DNA from 3 places in the Lysinibacillus sp. FSL W8-0992 genome. Region 2 is predicted to be linked to each of the others. Evidence: riboswitches for the same ligand, from Rfam matches in the RefSeq annotation. Region 2 holds a riboswitch; each other region holds the start of a gene.
What was found. A riboswitch is a leader RNA that binds a small molecule or an ion and turns the genes downstream of it on or off. The one in region 2 is predicted to bind cobalamin.
Positions count from the first base shown of each region.

Region 1: it holds a riboswitch for cobalamin, as region 2 does, so the genes downstream of both, NSQ74_RS19355 (S-layer homology domain-containing protein) here and NSQ74_RS00665 (ABC transporter substrate-binding protein) in region 2, are expected to answer to the same signal.
Region 3: it holds a riboswitch for cobalamin, as region 2 does, so the genes downstream of both, NSQ74_RS13435 (energy-coupling factor ABC transporter permease) here and NSQ74_RS00665 (ABC transporter substrate-binding protein) in region 2, are expected to answer to the same signal.

Region 1 is NZ_JBBOZQ010000001.1:3,850,538-3,861,250, reverse strand. Features, by position in the region: gene NSQ74_RS19395 (hypothetical protein) at 1-264, shown strand, start outside; gene NSQ74_RS19390 (hypothetical protein) at 624-791, opposite strand; gene NSQ74_RS19385 (tautomerase family protein) at 1,007-1,396, shown strand; gene NSQ74_RS19380 (hypothetical protein) at 1,438-1,794, shown strand; gene NSQ74_RS19375 (branched-chain amino acid aminotransferase) at 1,907-2,971, opposite strand; gene NSQ74_RS19370 (AraC family transcriptional regulator) at 3,389-4,255, shown strand; gene NSQ74_RS19365 (phospholipase A2 family protein) at 4,403-4,666, opposite strand; gene NSQ74_RS19360 (DUF418 domain-containing protein) at 5,027-6,070, shown strand; cobalamin riboswitch at 6,284-6,480, shown strand; gene NSQ74_RS19355 (S-layer homology domain-containing protein) at 6,648-10,713, shown strand, end outside.
Region 2 is NZ_JBBOZQ010000001.1:167,344-178,056, reverse strand. Features, by position in the region: gene NSQ74_RS00705 (hypothetical protein) at 1-11, opposite strand, end outside; gene NSQ74_RS00700 (threonine ammonia-lyase) at 46-987, opposite strand; gene NSQ74_RS00695 (GGDEF domain-containing protein) at 1,141-2,250, opposite strand; gene NSQ74_RS00690 (DUF1934 domain-containing protein) at 2,414-2,845, shown strand; gene argS (arginine--tRNA ligase) at 2,845-4,512, shown strand; gene NSQ74_RS00680 (MerR family transcriptional regulator) at 4,784-5,173, shown strand; gene NSQ74_RS00675 (class I adenylate-forming enzyme family protein) at 5,166-6,668, shown strand; gene NSQ74_RS00670 (acyl-CoA dehydrogenase family protein) at 6,671-8,338, shown strand; cobalamin riboswitch at 8,676-8,859, shown strand; gene NSQ74_RS00665 (ABC transporter substrate-binding protein) at 9,066-10,034, shown strand; gene NSQ74_RS00660 (FecCD family ABC transporter permease) at 10,031-10,713, shown strand, end outside.
Region 3 is NZ_JBBOZQ010000001.1:2,692,215-2,702,927, reverse strand. Features, by position in the region: gene NSQ74_RS13465 (cobalt-precorrin-5B (C(1))-methyltransferase) at 1-311, opposite strand, end outside; gene NSQ74_RS13460 (precorrin-8X methylmutase) at 311-970, opposite strand; gene cobK (precorrin-6A reductase) at 983-1,744, opposite strand; gene NSQ74_RS13450 (sirohydrochlorin chelatase) at 1,741-2,688, opposite strand; gene cobJ (precorrin-3B C(17)-methyltransferase) at 2,703-4,379, opposite strand; gene NSQ74_RS13440 ((2Fe-2S) ferredoxin domain-containing protein) at 4,383-4,754, opposite strand; cobalamin riboswitch at 4,893-5,072, opposite strand; cobalamin riboswitch at 5,328-5,511, shown strand; gene NSQ74_RS13435 (energy-coupling factor ABC transporter permease) at 5,653-6,399, shown strand; gene NSQ74_RS13430 (energy-coupling factor ABC transporter substrate-binding protein) at 6,401-6,673, shown strand; gene cbiQ (cobalt ECF transporter T component CbiQ) at 6,678-7,451, shown strand; gene NSQ74_RS13420 (energy-coupling factor ABC transporter ATP-binding protein) at 7,448-8,284, shown strand; gene NSQ74_RS13415 (S8 family peptidase) at 8,415-10,713, shown strand, end outside.

The sequences.
Region 1 (10,713 bases), 3.7 Mb from region 2:
GAGAGAGTTGCGCAGAACATGATACTTTTACCCCATTCTTATGTGAAGCGTTTGCCCGCTACCAGATTGGGAGGAGGGGGGATGTTAGTGTATGCCCCCGTTGTCAAAAGGGCGATAGAAGAGAATATGTTCGTGACATTTTTTACTGATGTAGATAATACATCGATGCAAAATATTATTAATAGACGTTTTAAAGAATGCGTAATACAAAAGAAATTATTAGTTCGTTTAGTAAAAAAAGAGAATGTTACTAGTATTCATTAGTCTCCTATTAAAATTATAACACCTCTGATAGAAGGGATAAGACTCCGCTTCCAAATAATTCAACAACTTTTTTTGAACCAAAACTACATTGTATGATTTTAAGGTAATGGATGGCGGTTAGAAGTCGCTCTCGGTATGTGTTTTTATTGGAAGCTAATATAAAAATTTGTTGAATGGACAACGCTTGAACAACTACAGTTTCAGAAAATAACTCAGATTGTTGCGGGTTATTAGAGGCTTAAGGATAATATCAAAAATTTTAAAATAAAATTCACACATTCCGATAATAAATTTAATGATAAAACCAGCTCTATTATATTAGAGCTGGTTTTTTTATGTCTGATGAATTTAAGGAAGACTTACTCCTTAGATTTGTCATCAGTTTTGTTTTGATCATCCATATGTTCTTTGTGTGTCGAAGGTGCTTCAGTATCGTTAGGCTCCGTTTTTTCTTTCGCATTACCACACCCAAATAATAATCCTGTTGTTAGGATTGCTGTAAAAGTACCGATAATTAATTTTTTCATACTTCACCTCATAATGGAATTTTATACTTTTATTCTTGCCCTTATTTTGGACTTCATACATCGTTCATTTATTAAAGTTTGCCCAATTTAAAAATACTTCTTCTCAGTGTTATTTTTAACCAAAATGGATATATATGTTAAGATAATGATGCGGATAAAAAAGGTCATACATTTTAGAATAGAATGGGTGGTTAGAAGAGAAAGGTGAGATGAGCATGAGTCAAATTAAAATATATGGTATTAAGGACAGTTTAGATCCTATTAAGGCAGCATTATCGACTATTATTCATTCTTGTATGATGGAGGCACTGGGATTGCCATCCGATAAGAAATTTCATCGTTTTTTCCCAATGAATAAAGAAGATTTTTATTTTCCTAGTGAAAGAACTGAAGCATATACCATTATTGAAATTAGTATGTTCGAAGGTCGTACGATAGAAACGAAAAAACAATTACTCGCATTGCTGTTTGAAAAAATTAACAGTCAATTAAGTATAGCTCCTCAGGATATAGAAATTACTATTTTTGAAACACCTAAGCATAACTGGGGGATACGAGGACTACCTGGGGATGAGTTAGCATTGAATTATAAAGTAAATGTTTGAGCTTTTTTAGACGATTAATAAACTAGATGAGGTGAACTACTGTGATAAAAAAAGGCTACTTCATAGACAAGGAAAAAAATCAGATTTATAACAATGAAGTAGTAGTGGCAAGTAAAATCTACTCTAATAATTTTACGTTGCAGGAACTTGGACAAATGATTTTTAATGGCGAAGTAGAAGAAGTATTTATCTGTAACTATCAAACGGAACGAAAAAGTACATTAGAGTGTTTATTAATACATGATGTTAAGTCAGAATGGGCTACTAAGTATAAAAATAACATTTGCCTTGATGATGAGGCATATTTAAATGATTTCCCAAATGGATATTGTTTTTTTGTTGAGCTTTGGGAAAGCGAAAAAGGTCCAATTATTTTGGTGTTATTCCAATATCATTAAACGACAAAAAACGGAGACGATTATATTAGTGGCTTATGTTGTGCTACAAAAACGATCACAGTAAAAAAGTGTTAGATTGATTTCGATCAATCTAACACTTTTTTGTATATTTTTATAATTTAATCGTCCAACCAAATGTATCTTCAAGCGTGCCATTTTGAATGCCTGTTAATGTTTCGTAAAGCATTTGTGAAACTTCACCAATCTCACCGTTATTAATCACTATTTTTTCATCTTGCCATTTTAATTCTCCAACAGGTGAAATAACCGCAGCTGTTCCTGTACCAAATGCTTCTTCCAAAGTGCCATTATGATAAGCCTCTACCACTTCATCAATTGAAATACGACGTTCTTCGACTGGAATGTTTTTCTCCTTTAATACTTGAAGCATTGAATTACGTGTAATTCCAGGTAAGATGCTACCATTTAATGCTGGTGTGATGACTGTTCCGTTTATTTTGAAGAATATATTCATGCTACCTACTTCTTCGATGTAACGGTGTTCTTTACCGTCTAGCCATAAAGTTTGAGAGTAGCCTTCCTTATTCGCAATTTCTTGTCCTTTTAAGGCGCTCGCATAGTTACCAGCAGTTTTTGCTTCGCCGGTGCCGCCAACTACAGCTCTTACAAAATGTTGTTCCACCATGATTTTTACTGGATTAATGCCCTCTTTGTAGTACGAGCCTGATGGAGACATAATGATGATAAATTTATAGTTTTTAGAAGGGTGTACACCTAAGTGTGGCTCAGTAGCAATAATAAATGGACGGATATAAAGAGATGTTCCAGGTGCCTTTGGAACCCATTCACGATCCAATGTTACTAACTGCTTTAACGCCTCTAACGCCAATTCTTCATCAATTGCTGGAATGACAATACGCTCATTCGAATGATTTAAGCGGTTAAAATTACGGTCAGGACGGAATAAAAGGACCCTATTATCCACTGTTGCATAAGCTTTTAATCCTTCAAATACAGCTTGTCCATAATGGAAAACTGCTGCCGAAGGATCTAGTGAAAGCGGCTGATACGGGATAATACGTGGATCATGCCAACCCATGCCTTCTGTGTAATCGACTATAAACATATGATCTGTAAAAAATTGACCAAAACCTAATTGGTCTGCTGCAGGTTTTTCTTTTGGGTTTGTTGTTATCTCTTTTGTTATCTCTAACATGTCATATCCTCCGCGTATTGTGTCATTAGATGAAATATCTATAATACTTAATAATACTGTTTATTTTAAATTAATTAAATACTAAGAATCTACTAATAATTAATAAAATTGCTGATTTATTTACTTTTCAGCAACAAATAACACTTATTGCAAAGATTTTATTCGTAGCGTTACGCTACCGTTGATGCTTTTCGCTCACTTAAATGTTCATGATACTTCTTGAAATTTTTATGTTATTGCCTTGTATAAATGATTATTATTGAAGTAGTAGTACTTTTAAGTAAAGGATTGGAAAATTGTCGATATGTAGTAGACTATGCATACAACTGAGTGGACCAGTCCAAAGATAGCATAAAAAGACAGGAAGAAAAAACTAGAATACGTTAATCTTTAAGCAAGGAGTGAGGGCATTTGAGTTTGAGTTGGATTGAGTCGATTCAAAAAGCAATAAATTATATAGAAGAGCATTTGCAAGAAACGATTACAATGGAGCAAATCGCAAACGAAGTGAATGCATCTGTATTTCATTTTCAACGAACATTTTCTATTTTAACGGATATGTCAATTGCGGATTATATAAGACGAAGAAGATTGACTTTAGCAGCACAGGAATTAATCAATACAGATATAAAAGTAATCGATCTCGCCTTCAAATATGGCTACGACTCTCCCGAAGCTTTTACAAAAGCATTTCGAAAGCAACATAACGTAACGCCGAGTGAAGCACGAAAACAGCAAGGACCATTACAATCATATAACCGCCTTGTAATCCAGGTGAGTCTGAAGGGAGCAGAACCAATGAAGTATAACATTGTAGAAAAAGAAAAGTTCCAAGTTGTAGGAGTAAAAAGAACGTATAATTGCCAAAAAGGCGAGAATTTGCAAGGTATTCCTGTATTTTGGGATGAAGTAAATCGTCAAGGAATGGACGAGCAACTATTTGCATTAAATGATGGACAAATTAAAGGGGTATTGGGTGTTTGTGTACCAGACGAAAACTATAAAGAAAATAATTTAATCGATTATTGGATTGGAACAGATCACGTAGGGGCGGATGTACCGGAAAATTTATTAGCGATGGAAGTGCCAGCATCAAAATGGGTTGTGTTTGAAGTACATGGCCCAATGCCGGATGCGATGCAAAATGCATGGAAGCAAATTTTCTCCGAATGGTTCCCGTCGAATCCATATGAGCCTGCTGGAACACCTGAATTAGAGGTTTATACAGAGGAAGATCCTACAAGCGAAAATCTCTATTCGGAAATTTGGATTCCAATTAAGTAAAAGTGCCCATAAAAGTGCCAGGCACTCAAACAATTTTTAAAAAATTTTGTGAAAAGTGCCGCCCGTAGCGGAAATCAACGGCAATAGACATTTATATTTCTTTAAAGCCAAGAATGAAACTTGTTGTTCATTCTTGGCTTTTGACGTTTAAAAGAAATTATTACGCAAATCAAAAACTTTGAAGAACAGTCTAGCATCTCTGCCCATTTTGCTATTGGTATTCATATGTGCTAATAAACATTGCTGAAATAATTCATCGCAATTTTTTGTTCTACCATATTTTGAATAACAAGCATCATGCTTCTTACAACAAGAGTCAACAGCATTTGTTGGTGAACCAGGTCCTGAACATCCAGGTCCGCAATATTTATAGCCAGGATAACAAAATCTTAATCTTCTATTCCTATTCACCTTGGTCACCTCTTTTCAAAATAGTCTACATACTATAAAATATGTTGTCTTAACTTTTGAAAAGGGATGAAAAACTAAGGAAAACATGAAAAATATTGAGACGAAATTTCACATTTCATTAGCCACTAATGCATTAGACTACGCTTGATAATAATATGAATAAAAGAAGGGTCTTGGAAATTAATCCAGACCTTTTTTTTATTGTTTGACTAAGAAACTGCAATTTTAAATAAATCGTTAAGATAAATGAAATCCTTCAGTTAAGGTTTTTGTAAGCTAATCAACAAACTGCTGTAAGGTTGCCTAGATATAATAGCCAAGGAGCATGAATTGCAGTATTGAAGATAAGGAGTTGAAAGCATGAATCCATCCGTTACACAAAAAGAAAGAATTGTGTCCTTAGATATTATTCGGGGATTAGCGTTATTTGGTATTTTATTTATTAATGTAGGTGCTTATCAAATAGTAGTTGAAGGAGGACCGGTGCCAGCCTATAGTAAATTCAATAGTGTGATTGATACACTAATTGATATATTCATTGAGAAAAAATTCTTTTCCATTTTTTCATTTCTTTTCGGTGTCGGTTTTTATATTTTTGCTTCACGCGCTGAAGCAAGAGGTGATAAGCCTCGATGGCGTTTTGCAAGACGTTTACTAGCATTATTTGTTATTGGGATTGTGCACATATTTTTTTTCTGGGGTTCCATCCTTTCTGCATATGCAGTAATAGGTTTGTTCTTACTACCATTTTATCGAGCGCAGATTGATACAATTCGTAACTGGCTTATTGGCATAATTACTGTTCACATTGTAAGCATACTTGGGCAAATGTTTTTGCCAAACTTAGCTATCCTTTCAACAGTTTTCAATGTACTAGGGAATGATACAATAACTATTTTTATTATGTTTTTAACAGGTTTTCTAGTAGCAAAAGCTGACTGGATAAGAAATGTGAGACAACTTACCAAACAAATAAAGTTGGTCTTATATGTAACAGCTCCAATATTTGTAGCTATATCTAGTTGGATTTGGTTTGCATCTCAAAATGATGATCAAAAGCTTCAATTAGTACTAGGTTTAGGTGTAATCCCGACTACATATTTTTATTTAGCGAGTTTATTCCTGATTCTAGAACACAAAAATGTTGTAAAAATGCTACAGCCAATTGGACGGGTAGGTCAGATGGCATTTACAAATTACTTAGCTCAGAGTTTTATAGGGTTAGCTATTATATCGCTCATGGGACTCGAAGTACTTTCGACTTCCTATATTGTCATCATTGCCATTATGATTTTTGTAATTCAAATCATCTTTAGTATCATTTATTTTAAATTTTTCAAAATTGGGCCATTGGAAAAAGTGTGGAGATGGATGACGTACGGAAGAAAAGTAACGACAAAATAATGATTTCAACGTCAGAGTATTATTGCTCTGGCGTTTTTTATTGATAATACTTTTGTGCTTAAATATAGAATTGCAAATAAGAAGAACATAATATGCGATATCAATGCAAATATAAGCAGATTCAACTTCATTATTTTTAGATAATTATTAATGATTGTTTTTTTTAACTATTTTGAAAAAATGGAAACTATGCTAAACTTAGCATTAAGTGAATAGCGAATGCAGAATAAAGGTGCTCTTTTAAGAGCTTAATAGGGAATTCGGTGCAAATCCGAAGCTGTTTCCGCAACTGTATGTGTAGATGACCCCAGAAAACACCACTGTCAAACGAGGAAAAATGCCTCAAGTAGATGGGAAGGTTCTGATTAGGGTACACAAGCCAGGAGACCTGCCTTTATTTCATCGTATTAAATCTCTTCGGAAGCTAGGAGAATTTACGGCAAATAGATGGACAGGCAAATAGTATTTTGAGCCTTTTTCTGTTTTCCTTGGATGCTCTCTCTTTTATTAGAGAAGCATCTTTTTTATTTTCTAGTTATTGCAAGCGCATTCATCTATAAAAATTGGGGGGAAAGAAATGGACTTTTATAAAAAATGGTTGAATATAGCGATTGTCTTTATCTTATCATTTTCGTTATTATCACCCGTTGCATTCGCTGAGACACAACAAAATGATGCTAGTGAGTTAGAAACAGATTCTAGTATTCAAACTAATGAAGAATCATTAGAGAAAGAAATGACCGAGCAAACGGAAAGCGAACTATCTCCTATTACCAGTAATGATAGTGCGACGATATTTAATAATACTGAACCTAAAGGTTATGTGACGGTTTCCGTAGAGAAGTTTACACTTGGGCAGGGATACATAAAGGAACCTGTTCGTGTTCCTTTTTATGAAGGGGATAATATAGCTAAGGTTATAGTTAACCTGTTAGGAGAAGGCAACTATGACATTACAGGGTCTGTAGAAGAAAGCTTTTACTTATCAGGGGTCTTTGATCCTGATCCTGGAGAAGTGAGCGTCCCAAAATACATTCTTGATGAATCTGGTCCAGTTGATGGAAGAATAGAATCCGACTGGTTAAATCAAATGGACTATACAACTATGTCGGGCTGGATGGTAGCTGTAAATAATAACTTTATTCCTCGAGGTGCTTCTGAATGGTTCCCAGAAGATGGTGATATCATTAGATGGCAGTTTACAGTATGGGGGTATGGAGCAGATTTAGGTGGTGGCTTAGAGGGAAGTAGTTTAATTACTCCAGCGAATAAAGACGAGTTAACAGCGAAAATTGCCGAAATTAATAGCTCGCCAACTAAAAACGAAATTTTAGCAAATGAACAAGTAAAGTCTTCTTATGACGCCGCCTACGTGCAGCTTAAAAATATGGAGAGTAGTCAAACAAATGTGGATGCAGCACTTACCCATTTAAATGCTGCTTTAAATGGAGAAGGGGAAGAAATCGTTAAAGCTGATAAAACAGCTTTGCAAACAGCGGTTCAACAAGCTGAACAAACAAAAGCTTCTGTGAAAGTAAGTTTAGATGGAAAAGATGTAGCTCCTACTGATTACTGGGTTACTCAAGCTGAAATAGATGCATATACAAATGAAATTATAGACGCACAGGAACTAATCGCAGATGAAAATGCCAGTCAAGAAGAAATAGATGCAAAAGTTTTAGCACTAAATCAAGCCACAAATGCATTTAGTAAAAAACCTGGTTTACAAACGGATATTACTAGCACAGTGAAAATTACTGTGGCACATAAAGCTGTGATGTTAAAGCTTTATGATACGAATGAGCAAGAAATAAACATAGGCTCTGGTGTTGAAGGGACATACAATGTTTATACAGCAACTATACCAGTAGGAAGTTATCGCTACGAAGGATTTGATAGCAATCATAACAGTGTTGGCGGTGGTCAGCTAACAGTAAAAGCAGAATCAAATCAAGAATTTCAATTCCGCCAGCTTAATTTTAAAGCTAGTAATACAAGTTGGAATGTTAATAGCGATTACACTGTAAAAGTTGGGCAAGAAATACCGAACGATACGTCATTAAAACTAGGTAAAGTAACAACACAAGGACAGACTCCAGTACTAGCTCTAGTAGGGGAAAAAATCTACTATACGTTTGAGCCAGATGCAAAGCATACACAATATGTTCCAGTTAGTAATAGCACTACAGTAACACTTTCGGCCACAGCTCAAACAATTAGTGCAGCTATTCCGTTTTCTGGGGATATTAAGTTTACAGTCCCTGAAGATGCTGAATTATTTGTAGGAAAAAAAATTAAACACTTTATTGCATTTGAAGAAGTCCTGCCTGAAGGGGTAGCTACGATTAACCCGGATGGTACAAAAACATTTTCTTTCAAGTTAACAAACAATGGTGATTATAACTACCGAGTTAGCCAAGCAGGAAAACTTACAAATGTAGGTACATTTAAAGCAAATGCTCAAAATGCAACATTGGCAATTACAAAACAACAGCTCTCAATTCAATCGCCAACAGCAATTTTAAATAAAGGAACATATCTTGAAGGTAATATTTATTTAAATATTAATGAGCAAAATCATTTGAAGTTAAACCAAGGAGAAAGCTTCAATTTACTAACATTACGAAGCTGGCAAGCATTAATAGAAGGAATTAACAACTATTTCTTTGAGCCTGATTTCCATTATGAAATCATAACAGGCGATGATGTAATTCAAATTGATCCTGGTAAGCCAGGAAGTTATTCGACAGTCAAAGCATTGAAAAATGGTACAGCTGTTGTAAAAGTGACGTATGACGCATTGAAGGTTAATGGTTCCGGATACATTAGTGATGCGAATGATGCATTTAGTGCTATTTGGCCAGAAAATGTCGGTCTCTTTGTTGTGACTGTTGGTCAAGGTGAAACAGGTATTTCTACAGGTATAGAAAGTAACAAAGAACGTAATCAAAAAATTAATGAAGGTAAAAAAGGTGGGGACCTTCTAAACTTACAAAATGGTGTTTTTGATGCTGATATTGATAGTGTTTACTATGTTCAAGGCGAACAAGGAGCATATTATACTTTTACTCCGACTTCTGGAAGCTCAGTAAGCGTTTTGCGTCCGGAAATTAATCATAGTATAGGAACAGCATCCTATGGAAATGGTGAATTTTCAACAGAAAGTGTTCAATCTAGTGGAAATGGCTCTTTCACAGTTTTATTAACTGAAGGACGTAATATAGTTAAGGTTGAAAAAGATGGAAAAGCTGAGTATCACGTGATGACAGCACGTCCACTTGATGTAACAATTGAAAACTTAACAGCAGCAAATGAAAAAATAGTACCTGGAGATAAAGTTAAAGTTACTTTAAAAGGCTTGTCTTTCCCTGCGAATAAACTTTCTGGTATTTATAACTTCCAAGGTCAGCTGAGATTTTTCGCTGGTCCTGAAAATACTCTTGTTTCGGGCGATGCAAGACAATACAATATGGCAACGCAGGCAAACAGTGTTACATTTACAATTCCACAAGAACATAAGGGTGAATACAAGTTACGAGATGGGCATATTCGTCTGAGCTTTTTTGGAAGTCCAATAGGTGAACACCACAATATTAATCCAATAACTGGAGCGAGTCCTAACCTTAATGCATCAGCTCGAGAAGGCTACTACAGCATCTTCCCAGAAATTTCGATTATTTCAGATGAAAAAGTAGTCATTGATAAATCAGTATTACAAAGTGCAATTGAGAAAGCAGAACAAAACAAGGGTTCTGTAAAAATAAGTACTGATGGAAAAAATATAGACCCTGCTGATTTTTGGGTTACTCAAGCTGTACAAGATGCCTATACAAATATAATTTTATCTGCCCAACAATTAATAGCAGATAATACAGCGGAACAAGATATTATTGATGCGAAAGTTTTAGCACTAAATCAGGCCACAACGATATTTAATGAAGCGAAAAAAGTTGGAACAAAAACTAATGCTGATACAACAACTTTGAAGGCTTATAAAACTGTTGGTCAATACATGGTAGATAAACTACCTAACCCTAAATTCGATAATGAGTGGTGGATAATTTCATTAGCTCGCGGAGGCTATGAAGTACCGAAAGAATATTACGAAACGTATTATAAAAATGTCGTTGACCATGTTGTTGCAAAAAATGGCGTACTCGATAAACGGAAATATACAGAATACTCACGTTTAATTATTGCCCTTACTGCAATTGGTAAAGATCCAACAAATGTCGGTGGTTATAACTTAGTTGAAAAACTATCTGATTTTGACCAAGTAATTTGGCAAGGTGTAAATGGTGCGTATTTTGGGTTAATTGCTCTTAACACATGGAACTTTGAGCTACCAAAAACAGCTACAACAACTCCTGAAATGCTGATGGAGCACATTTTAAGCAAGCAATTAGCTGATGGCGGCTGGGCTTTATCAGGAACAAAGTCTGATCCAGATATGACAGCTATGGCTATACAAGCACTAGCTCCATACTATAACAACAATTCAAAAGTTAAGATAGCTGTTAATAATGCATTAGATACGTTGGCTGCTATGCAATTAGAGAATGGTGGCTATAAATCATGGGGTATGGAAAATGTTGAAAGCGCTGCTCAGGTTGTTACTGCACTTGCGAGCATAGGCATTGATG
Region 2 (10,713 bases):
ATTTTAATCATATAGCTCACCTTCGTACTTTAAATGGTAGCCTCCTTATAAATTGTGTAATTGATTTAACCCAACATTGCCGCCTGAAATAAGGAAGCAAACATGATCATTTTTAGTAATAGGTAAATTCCCTTGAAGAGCTGCCCCGATTCCAATAGCAGAGGATGGTTCAGCCATTACCTTGCCTGCTAGTAGTAATGTTTTCATCCCGCTTTCAATAGAAGCCTCGTCTACCCGAACAATATCATCGACAAGCTTTTGAACAATCGGAAAGTTTCGCTCGCCAGGTTGTAAAGTTAAGAGTGCATCTGCCATAGACTTTTGCTCTTTTAAAAGTAATCTTTCACCGGCAATTAAACTATCAGCATAGCGTGATACAACAGCTGGTTCCACGCCGATGATTTTAATATGAGGTGCTAAAGATTTTACCGCAGTCGCGACACCACTTATTAGCCCACCACCGCCAATTGGTATAACGATTGCACTAGTTTGAGGAAATTGCTCTAAAATTTCTAATCCTACCGTTCCTTGACCAGCCATAATGTCATAATCATCATAAGGATGAATGATGGCATAGCCGTGTTCTAAGCTAAGTTTTTCCGTTATATCGTGTCTTTCAGCAAGCTTACATTGTACAACGTTTGCACCTAATGCTCGAATACCTTCAACTTTAATACTTGGTGCTGAATCTGGTAAAACGATTGTTGCCGGAATATTTAATAGTTTAGCTGCGAAGGCAACACCTTTACCATGATTACCTGACGATGCCGCAACAACGCCCTGTTGTAATTGTTCAAGTGGCATCGAGAGCAGTTTATTCAGAGCACCACGCAATTTGAAGGAGTTTGTTTTTTGCATATTTTCGGCTTTTATCGAAACATTGCAATTTAATAGTTCATCGAGTCCATGTAAGCGAACAACAGGTGTTTCATAAATATAAGGGGCAACTTTCATTTTAGCAGCTTGGATATTCTCAAGTGTTAACATACAGCAATCCTCATTTCTATTATTAGATTGAAAATTCTGAAATTATAATATAAATGTAGTGTTATAATGAATAACTGTCAACGACTATTAGTGGAGGGGAAAAGAAAAAGAATCTGCGTTACTTTCGCAGATTCTCGTGTATTAGACCAAATATTAGTTTTCTGTGCGGAAGTCAATATTATTGGCGTGTAATACTTTGTTGCCACCTAAAGCTTTTATATCGGTTGTAACTTGTGCAGCAATAATGGCAAGTTCATCAAACTCTACACCGTTATCAGGACTTGAGCTAATACCGATGGAAACCGTTAATGGCGTAGTTTGCATAGTATTGATGTTGAAAGAATGAAGTGCAATTTGATGTCGCAGTTTCTCGGCATGATATAGAGCAATAGCTGGTGGGGCATCCTTTAATATAATATAAAATTCCTCCCCTGCAACCCGTGCAGCAATACCGTTTATAGCTTCTACATAGTCATTAATGATTGTGGCGAGTTGTTTAATAACCCCATCACCAGCTAGATGGCCATACTTGATATTAATTTCTTTCATATCATCGACGTCAAAATGGAGCACTGAAAAATGGTCCGTTTCTAAAACCATACCTTGCGCAAAGGATCGAATTGCCAAATTGTTTGGGAGCTGCGTTAAATAGTCCTTTTCTTTAAGGTGGTAGGTGAGTTGTACTTTTTCACTTGTCGCTTGTAAACGTTTAATAACAGTGAAAATTGTAAAAAATGTAAAAAGTGCATAGGCAACGAACCCTAATATAATCTTTATTTTTAGTATAGCTGGTAAAGTAACGATAAGAACTAACATCACAGTGATTTCAATCGTCAGGCTATAAAAATAGGCTGTTAATGTGTGAAAAGTAATTGGTTTTTTTAATGCAAAAAGCGCAAGAACTATGGAAATTACTAATAAATTAATATTTGATAAACTTGTTATCGATAGTACTTCTTGTGTAGGGATGATGATTAAGCTTCCTATTGCCATGATTATGCCACTAATAACAATCGACCACGGGCCACCGATAAGTCCGCTAAAAAGAAGAGGGACAATATGGATGTTTATGAGTGTTCCATTCAAATAGTTTAACGAAATGCCACTTAGTATAAGACCTGTTAGACCAAAAGAAATACCTACCAAAATGGGTTTAAATTCTTTAATTAGTGATTGTCCTCGAGCCGGATGTGTAAATGGCCAATACGTTAAAATGATTAATGTAAAGGTAATACAAAAGCTGACAAAAATGTGAAGTAACATCTATAATAGTAGTTCCTTTCTCGAAGATCTATAAATAATAGTAAATCTTTTCACTTTGTCTGCCAATGCTTGAAAACAATACTCACTTCTATCTTGAAATAAAGTAGACATTCATCCTATAATAAAAAGGTTATAGTAAAAAGAATAAAAGGGAGCGTCCATGATGGTGAACGAAGAAAAATCGCAGGTGAACATTAAGCTCATTTCGACGATTCGTCCGATTGATGGGGAGTCCGAAACCCTTGAAATGTGGTTAAATGGGCAGCTAATAAATAAAGCAGATTCCCTATATTTAAAATATGAAGAGATGCAGGATGAAAAAACAATCCGCACGACGATGAAGTTAGACAAAGAACTGGCACTTATTATGCGCGCAGGAGCAGTAAAAATGCGCTTACCACTCAATATTTTTGAACAACAAATAGGCCATTATGAAAGTGAATTTGGTTCGATGCCACTCGTGACTCAAACGAAAAACATGTTATTTACTAGACATGAAATGCGTGGAGATTTTCATGTGCAGTATGATTTACTAATGGGTGGACAAAATGTTGGCAATTATACATTAGACATTACATTTACGGAGGTACAATGATGAACGCAGTAGAACAAGTACAACAAGCCATTAAGACGGCGATTGCACAGGCTGTTGAAAAAGCTGGCTTAGTTGAAGCTGGCACAGAATTAACGATTCACTTAGAAACACCAAAGGATAAAGCAAACGGTGATTATGCAACGAATATTGCAATGCAATTAACGAAACTAGCTAAAAAGCCACCACGTGCGATTGCAGAAGCAATTTTAGAAAACCTTGAAACTGAAGGTACTGATATCGAGAAAATTGATATCGCAGGTCCTGGCTTTATGAATATTACTGTCCGTAAAGATTTCTTAACAGGTGTTGTAACAGCTGTCCTTGAGCAAGGTGCAGATTATGGACGTTCAAACGCAGGAGCTGGTGAGAGAGTACAAGTTGAATTTGTGTCAGCAAATCCGACAGGCGACCTTCACCTAGGTCATGCACGTGGAGCATCTGTAGGGGATTCATTGTGTAATGTTTTAGATATGGCTGGTTATGCAGTATCTCGTGAGTACTACATTAACGATGCTGGTAATCAAATTAATAACTTAGCTTATTCATTAGAAGCGCGTTATAAGCAAGCTTTAGGTCTTGCGGCAGATATGCCAGAAGATGGTTATCACGGTCAGGATATTATCGATATTGCAGGTAAATTAGCGAGTGAGCATGGCGATTCGATTTTATCAAAATCTGATGAAGAGCGTTTTGCATTTTTCCGTCAACATGGTTTAGCATTAGAACTAGATAAATTGAAAACAGACTTAGCGAATTTCCGCGTGAATTTTAATGTATGGTATTCTGAAACATCATTATATGAAAACGGCAAAATCGAAGTAGCATTAGATAAATTAAAAGCAAATGGCCATGTTTTTGAAGAAGATGGTGCTACTTGGTTCCGTTCAACAACATTTGGCGATGATAAAGATCGTGTATTAATAAAAAATGATGGATCTTTCACATATTTAACACCTGATATTGCTTACCATGAAGATAAAATTGTCCGTGGCTTTGATAAACTAATTAACATCTGGGGAGCTGACCACCACGGCTATATCCCACGAATGAAAGCGGCTATTCAAGCACTTGGTTATGACCGTGACACGCTTGAAGTAGAAGTTATTCAAATGGTTCAGTTATATAAAGACGGCGAGAAATTTAAAATGTCGAAACGTACAGGGAATGCTGTAACGATGCGTGAGCTTGTTGAAGAAGTAGGATTAGACGCAGTACGTTACTTCTTCGTGAAAACAGCTGGTGATTCACATATGGACTTTGACCTTGATCTTGCGGTATCGCAATCAAACGAAAACCCGGTATATTATGCTCAATATGCGCATGCGCGTATTTCTTCAATTTTACGTTCAGCAACTGAACAAGGCTTTGCTACATCAATAGCGAATTTAAGCCTGTTAACTGCTGAAAAAGAAATTGATTTATTGAAAAAAATCGGTGATTTCCCGAAAGTAGTGGCGGATGCAGCAAAACACCGTACGCCACACCGTATCGCCAACTATATTCAAGATACGGCAGCTGCGTTCCATAGCTTCTATAACGCTGAAAAAGTGTTAGATGCTTCGAATAAAGAGCTAACAGAAGCACGTTTAGCACTTATTACGGCTGTACGTACTACTATTGCTAACGCATTACGTCTAATCGGCGTATCTGCACCTGAAAAAATGTAATATGATTATTAGACCCCGACACAATTACGTGTCGGGGTTTTTTATTCGGTGGAAATTGTTTGAGTGCCTGGCACTTACTTTTGGTTTTTTTGCGTCTTACGTTACGTGCGTTCTAAGCAGGAGTTTCTATGCAAAATTCAGAATTGTTTGAGTGCCTGACACTGAACTTACTTCTTTGTGTATTAATTTTTCTGTTTATTTCTAATTTTCTGTTGAAGTTTACGTTAACGTTAATGATATACTGATGAAAATTGTGAAGGGGGAGCTTTGCTTGAAAACGATTCAGGAGGTAGCGAAGCAATTTAATGTGTCTACACGTACAATTCGTTATTACGAGGAGCTTGGGCTTCTATGTCCTCATCGTTCGGCTACGAATCAGCGCACCTTCTCAAAAAAAGAAATGGCGAAGCTCAAGCTTATTTTTAGGGGGAAGCGTTATGGTTTCTCATTAGAAGAAATCAAGGAAATGGTGTTGCTTTTTGATTTTGATCGCTCAGGAATTCAACAATTGGAACGTACTGTGGCATATGGAGATCAAAAAATTCAAGAAATTGATAGTAAAATAGCCGAACTTACACAAATGAAAAATGAATTACTGCAATTACATGGCATGTTTAGTGAGAAATTATTAACTTTAAAGGGAGAGATGCACGATGAATAGTTCAAATTTGTTAGCACGAAATGCCCGAAAGTATGCTGGAAAAGAAGCTGTTGTTTGTCATGGAAGAAGAGTGACTTATCGTGATTTAGATGAGCAAGTGACTCGACTCGGTCATGCTTTGATAGAACTGGGTATTCGTCCAGATGATAAAGTAATTATTTTTATGCCAAATGTTGTAGAGTTTGTTGTTAGCTATTTTGCGATTCAACGTATTGGTGCAATTGTCGTTCCCGTAAATGCAAAATTTACATTGCAGGAGGTTGAATATGTTGCACAGCATGCAGAGGCTAAAGCTATTTTAGTGCATGAGGCTATTTTTGCTGCGGTCGAGCATATCAATGTCGTGCCGTTGAAAATTAAAACAGGACATGTGGAGGCAGGGTGGCTTCATTATGAAACGCTAATACAACATGCCAGTACACAACCAATAGATTGTCAGCTAAATGAAGACGATGCATCAACGATTTTATATACATCAGGCACAACAGGAAAACCGAAGGGCGTCCTTTTTAGCTATCGTAATATTTTAACTGTAGCCCAGATGATTGCGGTCGAAATGGAAGTTAAGCCTACAAGTCGCATTCTCCTTATGATGCCATTAACGCATTCAGCACCATTGCATTTATTTTTAATGGCTGGCGTACTTGTTGGCTCAACAAATGTACTAACGCCAACATTTACACCAGATTTATTGATAGATTCGATTGAACACGAAAAAACGACGCATTTTTTCGGGGCTCCTGTTGCCTATTTATTAACTGCCCAAACAAAGAGATTGCAAACAGCGGATTTGTCTTCGATGAAATGGTGGGTTTACGGAGGTGCACCGTTATCACAAAATGAAATTCGCCATATACAAAAAGCTTTCCAAACAGAAAATCTAACATGTGTTTATGGATTAACAGAGGCTGGGCCAAGTGGTTCCTTAATGTTCGGACAAGAGCATGAAGAAAAGGCAGGGAGTATCGGTCAGCGTGCACCTCTAGGGACGGAGCTTCGTATTATTAACGACAGCGGGGAAGATGTCGGAGTGAATGAAGTGGGCGAAGTTGTGTTATTTGGTGAAGGCAATATGTTGGGGTATTACAGGGATGAAGTAGCAACAAAGGCAGCGTTTATAGATGGCTGGCTGAAAACAGGAGATTTAGCTCGAAAAGATGAAGACGGCTATATTTGGATTGTCGATCGCAAAAAGGATGTTATTATTTCGGGCGGTGTCAATATTTATCCAAAAGAGATTGAAGATTTACTTTTAAGCTATGAAGGAATTTTTGAGGTGGCTGTTATCGGTGTCCCTCACCCGCAGTGGGGAGAAACCGTAAAGGCAGTGTATGCTGCAAAGGCAGAGATTGATGATAGTGCACTAAAAATATATTTAGAGGAGCATCTAGCAAAATATAAAATTCCACGCTTATTCGAACAAGTGGAAGCGCTACCAAGAAATGCATCAGGAAAAATATTAAAACAATCTTTGAAGGAACAAGAGGTGAGATAAATATGAAAGTATTACAGCAAGATGCAAATCGGACGACTAACTTTTTCACAGAGGATGAAACACTACACAAACTACTAGAAATGATGCTAGATAAAGAACTTCTAGTCTATGCTAAGCGAGAGTTAAAGGATTTCGGCGAGCTTTGTGCAAATGACATCGACGTGAGGGCGAAGCATACGGACAGAGAGGGAGAGCCCAAACTGCAGCGATACAATGCTTATGGTGAGGATATATCGGAAATTTGGGTCAATGAAGGCTACAAAAAAACGATTGAAGAAACATATAACACAGGGATCGTTGGCTATGTGCATAAGGAAATTCCGCAGTTAGGTAGAAAGGGAAATTATGTGTATAGCTTTGCACAAGGCTATTTACTTTCACATGCAGAGCCTGGCTTCTATTGTCCAGTTACCTTAACGATGGCAACAGCTTATTTGCTTGATCATTATGCGAATGATGAGTTGAAGGACAGGTTTTTACCACATGTTTGTGCAACAGGGGATACAGAGCTATATGAAGGAGCAACATTTTTAACGGAGCGGCAAGGAGGCTCAGATGTCGGCGCAAATGTTGTAGAGGCTGTCGAGGAAGGAAGTCATTATCGTTTGTATGGAGAGAAGTACTTTGCATCAAATGTTGGAATGTGTGGTGTGGCGATGGTATTAGCACGTATAGAAGGCGCCTCAGCAGGTTCGAAAGGTTTAACATTATTTGCTGTACCTTGGCGTCAAGATGACGGCAAGGTTAACCACCTTCGCATTCGGCGTTTAAAGGATAAACTCGGTGTCAGAGCAGTACCATCAGGAGAGGTGGAATTCGATGGTGCAGTAGCGTATATCGTTGGAGAGCCGAATAAAGGAATTTATTATATGTTAGAGGCACTTAATTTATCTCGAATTTGTAACGCTGTTGCTTCCATTGGTATTATGCGTCGAGGTTATTTAGAGGCGAAGCATTATGTAACAAACCGAAATGCGTTCGGTCAACCTTTAATTCAATACCCAATGATTCAGGATACATTAGGAAAATATGCTGCTAAGCTACATGTAGAGGTCGCTACTGTTTTTGATCTTATTCAATTATATGACAAGGTAACGAGTGGTCAGGGGAACGAGGAGGACATCATTCTTAATCGTTTAAATATCGCCATTATGAAAAAAGAAACGGCTGAACAGGCGGTACATTACGCAAGCGAAGCCATTGAATTGCATGGAGGAAACGGTTATATCGAAGATTTTGTAACACCACGTTTACTTAGAGATGCTCAAGTACTTACGGTGTGGGAAGGAACGGCTAACATTTTAGCACTTGAGCTAATTCGCTTAGTAGATAAATTTAATGCCCATGAATTATTTGTACATGTGATGAGCGAGCGTTTGACGAAGTTAACTGATTGTTCCTTAGTACAAATTGTAGGCGAGCAATTGAAGAAAATCGAAGCTACATTGCAAGTCTTTAGTCGTTTGGATGAGGCTACGAAGTCGTATGAGGCAAAGGGCGTAGCAGAAAAAATGGCTCATCTATACGAAAGTGTAGTGGCAGTCGAATGGGCAGTCCAATTTGGTGGCAAGTATGAAAAGCTAGCAGATATTTATTTAGAAGATACATGGGCATTGCGCGAAATAGGCGCACCAATGAAAACTGTTCAATATTTTTCGGAAATTATGTAGTGGGTGCCAGGCACGCAAACAATTTTGAAAATTTTATTATTAGTAAAAATCCACGTAGACTCCTGCGGGAAAGCACGCAATGTAAGCCGCAACAAACCAGGCGGGTAGCGACTTTGCGGCTTACGTGTGCGCCCGCGGAAAGCGAAGCGGATTTATTCGATTTAGATCGCGACATTATATTAGGTTCTATGTAGTGACAGGCACTCAAACAATTATACTAGTTGATTGAAGTGGAAAGTGTCCGCACGCAGCGGAATTCAATGATCATAAACAAGAGACACTAACTTAGGGTCTCTTTTTTTATCGTTATCTATTTCTATTTTCATGTATAATAAAATCAACTGAATATTATAAAGGTTCTTTACTAAAGTAAAGTGAAAAGGGAAATCGGTGTAATTCCGATGCGGTCCCGCCACTGTAAGTGTGAGTTTTTTCAATCTATGCCACTGAATTTTTTTGGGAAGGCATGAAAAAGCATTTGGAGCACGAGCCAGGAGACCTGCCTTTATAGAACGATACATTGCAGCCTACGAGGATAGGATGGTGGTTTATTTGTGCAAGCACCGCCTCTCGTTATGATGACGAGAGGTTTTTTTGTTTTGGAAAGCTACTGACGATAAATAATAGAACATAAAGGCAATAAGTTCAGGTAGAAATGCCAACATTATATCGATCAATCAAGTGAACAGAGCTGAAAAATGCACATACAATCTAAGGAGGTCTCACAATGAAAAAGTATTGGAAAATAGGGTTATCAGCATTTTTAGCAATGGGCATTCTAGCAGCATGTGGAGAAGAACCGAAAAATGACAAATCAACAACAGAACAGCAGGAGCAACAGGATACAAAGCAGCTAGACGAAGCAACGTTCCCGCTAACAATAACAGATGCTACTGGTAAAGATATTGTACTAGAAGCACCGCCAGAGAAAATTATTTCTCTTATTCCAAGTAACACAGAAATTTTATTTGAACTTGGCTTAAATGATAAAATCGTTGGCGTAAATGATTATGATGATTATCCGCCAGAGGTAGCTGACAAGGAAAAGGTCGGCAGTATGGAATTTAATATAGAACAAATTATTGCTTTACAGCCTGATATTGTTTTTGCACATGAATCAGGTATAGCTTCTTTAGGGGGAGCGATGGATCAACTGGAAGCAGCGGGTGTTAAAGTATTTGTTGTGACAAACGCTAGTGATTTTAATGAGACATATACGACGATTGAGCAATTAGGTCGCGCCACTGGTAAGCTACCAGAGGCAGAAAAAATAATTGCCAATATGAAAGCGAAGGTTGAGGAAGTCCAAGCAAAATTACAGGACGTGAAGCCGAAAAAGGTCTTTGTAGAAACGTCAGATGAACCAGAAATCTACACACCTGGCAAGGACACATTTATGCAGGAGATGCTAGAGATGATTCATGCCGAAAATATCGCGGCTGATACGGATGGCTGGTTCAAAATTGATGCAGAACAAATTATTACAAAAAATCCAGATGTCATCGTGGTTACTTATAATTATGTGCCCGATATTTTAACGAAAATTCCACAACGTGCAGGCTTTGATACAATTACAGCTGTAAAAAATAAGGCTATTGTGCAAGTAGATGAAAATACGACAAGTCGTCAAGGCCCGCGGTTAGCAGATGGGCTTGAAGAGTTAGCGAAAGCCATCTATCCTGAGGCTTTCGAGTGAGCAAAACAGTTTTTGCCTATGTAACAGCCATTACGTTACTTATCGTTAGCATCTGGTGTGGCGTATCAATAGGCTCGGTTCATATTCCGTTAGAAGTATTTTGGAATAAAGTGGCAGATGAAACTGCTGCCAATATTTTATGGAAAATTCGTTTGCCACGTGTATTGCTCGCAGGTCTTGTAGGAGCATCGTTGGCGATTGCAGGGGCAGCCTTTCAAGGATTGTTAAAAAACCCATTAGCAGATCCGTATACGCTTGGTGTATCGTCAGGAGCGTCAGTCGGTGCTGTCATGACATTGTTTTTCGGCATTTCTATACCAGTTGTCGGTTTGTATGCATTGCCAACGCTCAGTATGGTAGGGGCTGTACTAACGATGGTAGCTGTGATGAGCTTTGCCAGAATAGTAGACCGTTCATTGAAAATGGAGACGCTTATTTTAACGGGGGTTATTTTCAGCTCATTTTTAGGTTCACTTATCTCATTAATGATTGCGTTATCAGGTGAGGAGCTCCGCCAAGTGATTGGCTGGTTACTAGGCTCAGTCTCGATGCGGGGATGGCCGTATGTGCAAATGATTACCCCATTTGTTGTCATTGGCTCTGTTATTTTGTGGACGCAAAGACGCGAGCTAAATGTTCTGCTATATGGAGAGGAACGCGCGAAGCATTTAGGTGTCAA
Region 3 (10,713 bases), 2.5 Mb from region 2:
ATACCGCCATCTAAATGTATCCCTGGTGTATCAGCCCAACTTACCGTGCCAATAATAAGGGCTTTGTGTGTCGCATCTGGATCATCACCAGCATCCTTAATCGTCTCACAGCTTACTACGTTGCTTCCAAACGTACATTTTTCAATTGTAAATGTTGCATCTCGCCCTATTGGCAAATGAATCGTACTCGTTTCCTGCTCTTCATTTGTAATAAGGGCTAGTAAAGCGGCTTTCGTAACTGCAGTTGCACAGGCTCCCGTTGTATAACCGTGACGCATGTCTTTAGGATCCTTTTTTGGCTTCCGCTCCATTATTTTTTCGCCTGTTCGTCCGCTAATAATGAAACGGCATTTAAAGCAGCAACCGTCACTGTACTACCGCCTTTACGTCCAACATTTGTAATATAAGGAATCCCCTCTAGCTTTAAAAGCTCTTCTTTCGACTCTGCTGCTGACACAAAGCCTACTGGCATACCAATAATTAAGTCCGGTTTCGCTAAGCCTTCTTTAATTAAGCGAATTAACTCTAGTAAGGCTGTCGGTGCATTTCCAATTGCATAAATGCCACCTTCGTGTAATTTTGTTGCCTTTTGCATTGAGATTATGGCACGCGTTGTATTTTGTTTTTTCGCTTCAATCGAAACGTCTTCATCTGCGATATAGCAGTGTAAATCCCCACCATGCTTTTGGAAACGTTTTTTTCCTGAACCACTTTCAATCATTTGTACATCAGCAATGACATGACGACCTGCAAGGATCGACTTAATGCCTGCTTCAATTGCACCTGGTGTAATAATGACGCTACGTCCTAATTCGAAGTCAGCAGAAGCGTGGATAATACGACGGACAATTTTCCACTCATCTTCTGTAAAATCATGTTCGCCCATTTCCTCTGCAATTATCGAGAAACTATAATCATAAATTTTGTCTGGGTCTACTGTTAATGGTTTGAAATCTGTTTTGAAATCCATTTGGTTTGCCTCCTATAGTATGTGTTGTACAGCTTGTAGTACTTCCTCAAATGAGGAGTATTGTTGGCCATATTGAATATTTGGTCGTGCGATTAAAATCGTTTCAATACCACAGGCAAGTGCAGCGTCTAGCTTTTCATCGACTGAGCCGACTTTGCCACTTTCTTTTGTAATCATCAATGTAACATCGTATTGACGAAATAGTGCTTCGTTTAATTCTTTTGAAAAGGGACCTTGAATAGCAACAATATCTCTTTGCGCCACACCAAGTGCTTCACATTTTTCCATATTATCAAGGCGAGGAAGCATACGTGCAATAACACGTGTATTTTCTAAGCCTTGTAACACCTTTGTAAACGTTGCAAGTGTTTTACTGCCAGTTGTCAGCATAATCACGCCTCGTTTTACAGCTGCTAACTGTGCTGCTTCCTCATAATCTTTAACAACTGTAATAAGAGGGTGTTCGTAATGTTCATTTGCGCGTTCATAACGAATGTATGGAACGCCAGCACTCTTTGCTGCTGCCATCGCATTTTTAGAAGCTTCCTCTGCAAATGGATGTGAGGCATCGACAACTAAGCGATACCCTTGTTCTGTAAGTATTGCTGCCATTTCCTCAGCAGTTAGTCTACCAACTAAATGTGGTAGACCTACCTCTGCAAGGCTTGTAGCAGCCGAATCAGTAACAACTGTAGCCGTAATCGCATAGCCCACTGACTGCAATTCAAGTGCTAGATTCCTTGCATCGCTCGTACCTGCTAACATGAAAATCATTTTACTAGCTCCTCGTCATGATGATGATCGTGATGGTGATCATGCTCGTGGTCATGATGGTGGTCATGGTCATGGTCATGGTCATGGTCATGGTCGTGGTCGTGATCATGGTCATGATGGTGATGATGATGCGCATGTCCATGTACCGCCGCATAAGCACGATAATTTTCTAAATCCTGCATACCTGTTGATGTACCATTCACAGCTTGTTCAATACGGTTTAACAACACATTTTGTAAACGATCATGGTAGCCAAAATAATTAGCAATTTGGATATCACAGTCAGGATATTGCTCATTAAATTGCTTGCACATGCCATTCATACGTTCCATTAAAATACCTGTGAATAAAAAGTACGGTAACATAATAATTTTTTTAGCACCGAGCTTGACACAGCGTTCAATGCCTTCTTCAACACGCGGATCTGTCACGCCCATAAATGCGCTTTCCACATACTGAACGTTTAGTTTTTCCCATAACAAACGTGTAATTTTATAAAAATCACCATTTGCCGCTGGGTCACTGCCACCACGTGCAATTAATAAAATAGCAGTATCTTTATGTTCTTCCTCAGTATTGAAGTCGATTTCTGCTAAGCGGTCTTCTAAAATAGCAAAAATTTCGTCATGAATACCGATTGTTTGTCCATACGTGAATGTAATATTTGGATAATGCTCACGTGCATGTTCGATTTCTGCTGGAATATGCATTTTTGAATGACCAGCATGAAGTAAAATAATCGGGATTACATGTACCTCTGTAGCACCCTTCTTCACACAATTCGTTATACCATCTTCAATGTTTGGCGAGGCAAACTCTAAAAAACATGTTTCTACTAAAAAGCTTTCATCGATACGTGGCGTCATTTGCTCTATAAACGTTCGTACCTCGTCATTTCCTGCTGCTAAACGGCTACCATGGCCAACAAATAAAATTGCTTTCATCTTTTATCTCCTCACTAGTCGCCGCACGGAGCTGGCTCTACTTTTATTTTTGACGACATATCTTGATACGTAAAATGCAATATTTTTTTCAACCGTTTGAAGTACTTAAATAAGCGTTCATTTGGATGTGCATTTGCCTTATATTCCTCAATAATGTCTGTAATAAGCGGAATAAGCTGTTCTGGCTCTAGTCCCTCTACAACTGGCTGTGCTGCATGTGCAGTACGCCCTACTGGTTTCGCACCGATAAAAACATCAAATTTACTTTTCCGATAGACGATACCTATATCGTCAAATACTGCACGATAACACGCCATGCCACAGCCATTAAAGCCAATGTTCAGCGTTTTAGGCAACGACAACCCACCAAGTTTTGCTTGAATCTCCTCTGCATATGGAATTGAATCTGCCTTCTCGCCATAACAGAAGTCACAAGCCTTTAATGACAGCACATCCCCAATTGGTGCGAGTAAAAAGCCTACTTCTCTTAACTTTTCAGTAATAATTTCTGGCTCTGTCGTTGGAATTTTTAAATGAATTTGATGGTCAGGTGTATATTCCATCGTGCCTTCATCTCCCACAACTTCAGCTAACGTCATCATTTGCTGTGGAGTGAAAAATTTATTCGCTACCCCAGGACTAACAGCAAGTTCAAAAATCGACTCCATTTTTTGCTGAACTAACTTCGTTGTAGCCTTTGTGACAGTTGTTCCTTTCACCATGGCTAGTGCAGTTGCTGCCATTTCTAGAGATGATTTTTCTTGTACCGATACAGGCGCAGGTGCTATCGCAATACTACTTTTCAGACGTCCTGCATTTGGATCTGCAGCAAAGTCATGACTTGCAGTACCTGTTTCTTGGTTCATTGCCCACGGCTCATTTTCTTCTCTTAAACGCTGGTGTGGACGTAAAGGCTGTTTTTCTTCTCCAAGTGTATATTTGCGCTGATAGCCACGCGGTGTAATCATTTTATTGTCATAGAAAAATGTCGATGAATTTCCAATAATAACTGTAGTTAACATGCCGATATCATGCTCGAGCATCTCTGCTAAAGTCGTCATCGTTATTTCCTGACGATCACGGTAGGCACTTTTCACAAGTCCTACAGGTGTATCCGGTGATCGATATTCTAGTAAAATCCGTTGGGCTTCTACAATTTGACGTGTACGGCGACCACTTTTTGGGTTATATAACGCAATGACAAAATCGGCCATCGCCGCAGCTTCCACACGCTTTGCAATTAAATTCCAAGGTGTTAAATGATCGCTTAAACTAATCGTGCAAGAATCATGCATAATCGGTGCGCCTAGCAAACTTGCACACGAATTAATAGCAGAAATTCCTGGCACAATTTCGACTTCAACACCTGTTGCTTCCGTCCACCCAAGCTCAATTAGTACTTCATATACAAGTCCAGCCATCCCATATACGCCTGAGTCACCACTCGAAATAACAGAAACGATATTTCCAGCCTCCGCTTGACGTACCGCTTCTTGTGCTCGTGACACTTCTTCTGTCATACCAGTACTAACAATCGACTTCGCACTTACTAAATCTTGAATGAGCTCAACATACGTTTTATAACCGATAATAAATTCACTTTGTTGTAATGCCTCTACAGCACGTGTCGTAATATGCTTGAAATCTCCAGGTCCAAAGCCTACAACAAAAATCTTTCCTTTTTGCGCCATTTTTTACCCCTCTTTCACCTTGTCGATGCCTTTAATGGCTGTTGTTTGTGGGGTACGTTGCAACGTACCTTCTGTCAGTGTAAAAACATGCTCGCTGTGTAAAGAATCATGGTTTAAATCTTGTACAAGTGTTCTACCATGCTCAACTGTTGGTATACGATACCAATTTCCCTGTGGGTACGCGATCACAACACAAGCATCTTTACATCTGCCATTACAACGCGTTCTTGTCGTATGTATTTCCTTATCGAGTGCTAATTTCTCTATTTCGTCTCGTATTGCGAGCGTAATTTCCTCAGCTTCTTTTTTCATGCAACTACTACCATTACAAATAAAAAGATGGGTTTTCATGCCCTCTAAATTCCAAGTTGTCATTGCTTTTCTCCCCTCATTCTACTTTTAGGAAAAAGAAAAAACCTTTACTCGATATCGAAGAGTAAAGGTTTTATAGAAGCCAAAATAAAAACGAATATACACGTATCCGCTCTCGCTTCACTTCTCCCTCCGAAAAGTTTGCATATCATCAACTAAGCAGGTTTCCTGACTTAAGCTTCCTCTTACTTTCGCGCCTTCCCAAGTTTTCAGTGGCATTGCGATTTCATCAGCTATTACAGTAGCGGGGGCTGTATCGGATTTACACCGATTTCCCTATTATCTCGAAGTATATCGAGCACTTAATGATGGATTTATATTTAAATTTTGAAATGAAATGTTAATAAAACGAATATAAAACTGTTTCTATCATAGCCTATCATTTTTATACTTTTCAACATTTCTTTTTTATTTATTAGATTTTTAATAAAATTTCAACAAATATTTCATTAAAATTGATAGATTTTCTCTGACATTTATCTGAATTTTCTAGATTGTTATTTTATAAAAAATTTTTTACAAAAAAAAGGATAGCTTATGATTGGAAAAACATGTTACACTTCTTCGTGAAAACTCACAACTTCATCTTTTTTCGGTGCGAAGTGTATACATTTTGCTTAAAAGGGAAGCCGGTTCAAGTCCGGCGCGGTCCCGCCACTGTACTAGGGAATTTTATAGAAAATGTCACTGTCCATAGGACGGGAAGGCCTATAAAATGTTGAACTAAAGCCAGGAGACCTGCCGAGAAAATCGTGATCGTTTCAACCTACGAGGATAGGTGTGCGGCTTGGCAAATGACAGTTCTATTTGCTTTTTCAGCTATGCACTTTTTCCGAAACGGAGAAGTGCTTTTTTTATTGCGCACGCTACATTCGAAAATTACTGTTGAGGAGGAAAGGTTTTGAAATTTTCTTTTTGGAAACTTAGTTATTTCTTAGTGGCTCTTTTACTAGTACCAAAACGAGCGTTTGCCATGCATATCATGGAAGGATTTTTGCCGATTGAATGGGCGATTTTTTGGTGGGTTATTTCGATTCCATTTATTATTTTAGGATTACGTTCTATTCGAAAAACAATTGACGAAAATCCTGAAACGAAAATGATATTAGGCTTATCAGGTGCATTCGCATTCGTCTTATCGGCACTGAAAATTCCATCAGTAACAGGAAGTTGCTCACATCCTACTGGTGTTGGCCTTGGTACAGTTCTTTTCGGACCATTAGCCATGAGTGTGATTGGCACAATCGTTTTATTATTCCAATCATTACTTTTAGCGCATGGTGGTATTACCACTTTAGGTGCGAATGCTTTCTCTATGGCAATTGTAGGACCAATTATTGCGTATTATGTCTTTAAAGGTTCTCAAAAAATCGGTCTATCATTCTCTATTGCTGTCTTTTTTGCAGCGATGCTTGGGGACTTAGGTACATATGTTGTCACTTCAGTTCAATTAGCATTGGCTTTCCCTTCTGAAGTAGGAGGCTTTATGGCTTCATTCACAAAATTTGCAGGTATTTTTGCTTTAACACAAATCCCTCTAGCAATTAGTGAAGGAATTTTAACAGTTATCGTTATGAATTTCTTAAAAAAATACAATGTGAGCGAATTAAAGGCACTACGTGTTTTCTCAGCAAAGGAGGCACATTAGGATGAAGAAAAATTTACTGCTACTAGCTGTCGTTGTACTTTTAGCAATCATCCCTCTTTTCGTACAAAAAGGTGCAGAATTCGGTGGTGCAGACGGAGAAGCTGAAGCTGCAATCGGTGAAATTAATGCAGAATATGAACCATGGTTTGAGAGCTTATGGGAGCCACCAAGTGGTGAAATTGAAAGCTTATTATTCGTATTACAGGCTGCGATTGGTGCTGGCTTTATTGGCTATTTCGTAGGCTATATGCGCGGCAAGCATAAGGAAGGTTAAACGGATGTTACTCATTGATAAGTATGCTTATATGAATAAACTAGCGTCCGTTCATCCGTTAGAAAAAATGACGTTTTCCTTGGGGTTACTGCTATTGTCGCTTATCGTGAGAGATGAACTTATTTCACTCATTACATTTATTGTAATGAGTGCTTTTATCATTTTAGGCGCAAAAATCCCTTTCCAATACTATGCGAAATTACTGCTGTTACCAGGATTTTTTCTGCTATCCAGTTTACTATCTATTTTGATTTCAATTGCACCAAATTCAAGTAACCTCCCAGCACATTTCTGGGCATTTTCTCTTAGTAATTGGACCTTTTTCATCGGAAATGAAAGCATGATCACAGCACGGCAGCTATTGTTCTCTGTATTAGGCAGTATTAGCTGTTTATACTTTTTAATTTTAACGACATCGGTACAATCTATTTGTCACGTCTTACGTCAATGGCGTCTGCCTGCTTTATTTGTAGAATTAGTAGAGCTAACGTATCGATTTATTTTCATCTTTTTAAATAGCATGCAAAAAATTCATCTTGCTCAACAATCACGCCTTGGCTATCAATCACCTATGCAATGGCTACGGTCGATTTCCATGCTTATTGCAGCATTGTTTGCGGAAATGTTTCAACGTAGTCGTGAACTAAATAATGCGATGCAAGCACGTGGTGGCGAATCTGTTTATTGGCAAGACAATGTATGTTATAGCAAGAAAAACTGGTTTGGAATTGTTTTTATATTTTTATTCCTCGTAATATATGGAGGTTTTTTCTCATGACAGAGCTTTATTTTGATCTTAAACATTTATCATATGCCTATGCAGACGGTACCGAGGCACTTACAGATATTTCATTGCAAATTCCAAAGGGGAAAAAAATCGCCCTACTAGGTCATAATGGTGCTGGCAAATCAACACTATTTCAGCATCTAAATGGAATTTTAAAACCGACCGATGGCAGCATTACGTTTTGCAACGAAGCGCTTAGCTATTCTAGAAAAGCATTATCCGCATTACGTCAGCAGGTCGGCATCGTATTCCAAGATGCTGACAATCAACTTTTTTCAGGTACAGTAAAGCAAGATATCGCTTTCGGGCCATTAAATCTTGGCTGGTCTCATGAAAAAATCGAGGAAAAAATCGCCTGGGCAGTAGCACAAACAGAGGTTGAGTCATTACTTGATAAGCCCATACATTTTTTAAGCGTCGGACAGAAAAAACGTGTTGCCATGGCAGGTGTGCTGGCAATGGAACCTTCTGTATTACTATTAGATGAACCGACTGCTGGACTAGACAATTATTATGCTGCACAACTTTTACATTACTTAGCTAAATTAGAAAATGGGGAACGAACTTTTTTATTGGCAACCCATGATATCGCTTTGGCTTATGAATGGGCGGATCAAATAATTGTTATGGAGGCTGGGAAAGTCATTTACAATGGGGACCCGGTCGAATTGTTCTATCAAGAGAAGTTACTTGAACTAGCCCATCTTGAACGACCATGGGTTTTTGAAATAACCCTCGCCTTACAAAACAAAAAGTTATTTGACGTTGGCATGCCTATGCCTCGATCAAAAGAAGACTTACAAACACTTATCGAGCAGCTCTAAATTGTTTGGGTGCCAGGCACTCAAACAATTTTAAAACAATTGAAAAAAATTTATTGAGATATGAAACTTTTCTATTTTCCATCCGTTATAAATAGTGAAATGTCATATTTTACTGAAGGAGGAAAAACAATTGAAAAACTGGGTGATGAAATCAATCGCTGTCGTAGCATGTTCTGCACTAATGGTTCCTGCTGCTTCTGCCTTTGCTGAAGCACCACAGAACCCAGAATTGGTGACAAGTATGCTCGCTAGCAACAAAAGGCAAGCATTAAAGCAGTTCAACGATCAAACAGGAGGAAACGAATGGATTAGTGCCGATACTATTATCGTCAAACATTCGGGTCTTGCGAAGACCGTACATAGTAAAATTGGTTCAAAAGTAATTCGATCGATTCCTTCATTAGGTTACGAAGTAATCCAACTAAAAAAAGGCATAACATTAACAGAGGCTGTTTCGTATTATGCCAAGCAAAACGGAGTCAAAAGTGTATCTCCAAGCTACAAGTACCAGTCCTTTAATAATGCAGTCGATCCAAAGAAAAAGGATATGTATCATATAAATCTACTGCAAATTGATAAGGCTTTATCATTAGCAGGAAATCATGAGGTCAAAGTAGCAGTTATCGATTCTGGTGTAGATTATAAACATCCAGATTTGAAGTCTCAAGTGCTTCCACCTTATAATGCGGCAACGCCTGCCAATACCTCATTTTCTGATCCACACGGGACGCATGTAGCAGGCATTATTGCAGCTACTAAAGATAATGGGCTTGGTGGACATGGTATTTATCCATCAGCAAAGATTCTTCCAATAGATGTCTTTAACGGCAAACAAACTGCAAATGATTTCGTTATTGCACAAGGTATACTTTACGCTATTGAACAAAACGCTGACGTTATTAATATGAGTCTCGGTGGCTACGGAGAATCTCCACTAATGCAGGAAGCCGTTAAAAAAGCAATCGATAAAGGCATTACGATTGTAGCTGCTGCAGGTAATGATTCAACAGATCAATACTCCTTCCCCGCTTCTTTCGAAGGTGTCATTAGCGTTGGTTCTACAAATGAACGCAATAAACTATCAAGCTATTCCAACTATGGACCATCAGTGGACTTAGTTGCACCAGGAGAAGATATTTATAGTACCGTTTATGATCGAAAAAAGGGATCATCCTTCACAGCATTTAGCGGGACTTCTATGGCATCTCCTGTAGTTGCGGGTGTAGCAGCCCTACTAAAATCAAAATATCCCACTTTAAAGCCTCATGAAATAGAGGCAATACTCGAAATGACCGCAAAGGATTTAGGTGAAAGAGGCTACGACCTAACCTATGGACATGGCCTCGTCGACCCATTAAAAGCAATGCACTTCGATTTAAACAACCTACCAGAGCGCTATTCTGAAACAAAAGAAGAGCGTCTAACCAATGCCAAAGTGCTTAATAAAAATCGTCTGAATACCGAAAAAGGCGAATTCAAGCTACCAGATGAAAAGAAATGGTATAAAACTGAATTAGATGCAGGGGAATATATTCAACTATCATTAAAAGGTGCTAGCAACTATGACTATGCATTTGACTTATACTTCTACCCTACAGGTCAAAAAGATGAGTCTGAAACTATCAATGTCAATGATGTTCGCGCAGGAAAACAAGAAGGCTACCTTTATAAAGCAGAGCAAGCAGGAACGCTTCTTATTGGCGTTAAGGATCATAATGGTGGCTATAGCTTAAAAGGTGCATCAAACTATATTTTCACAGCGCAAACGACAAATGAATTACCGATCGATTCATTAGCAATGGATAGTGCACATAAAATTCAACAGTTCCCATTTAGTACGGCAGGAGAAAATTATACGTTACTCTCAGACGATCAACAAGGTGACCAAGATTACTTTACATTTTCAGTAACGCAACCATCAACATTGAAATTTGATTTATCTGGTCTACCTGGTGTTACAGCATCAATGGAAATCTATTTAAAAAGTGATTTGGATAACAACTCAACAGAACAAATAGATGAAGACGAATGGAATGAAAATGCACCCTACCCATTACAAGCATCTTCTAGCTCAGCAAAAGGTGAAAGTGTAAGTATCGTTTTCGATGCAATCCCTGATGAAGAGTATGTACTAAGTGTATCCAATGACAACAGTGGCGCAGTGTCAATCGATATGCTCTTTAATGGCGGTATTGATAACGAGGAAAAAGCGAACATGAATGAATCAATTATTCCTTACACGTTAAAAGGAGAAATTGTTCATCTTCCTGAAGATGAAGATGGACTTCCATTGGATGAGCCAATGCTTGAAGACGATGTACAAAATAGTGATGGCGCACCAGCTCCAAATAAAGCAAAAAAACGTGAACGAGGAAAAAATTTTTTAAATCTTCTTTCAGGTCCCGATTTTGAGGAAAATGGTTTAGATG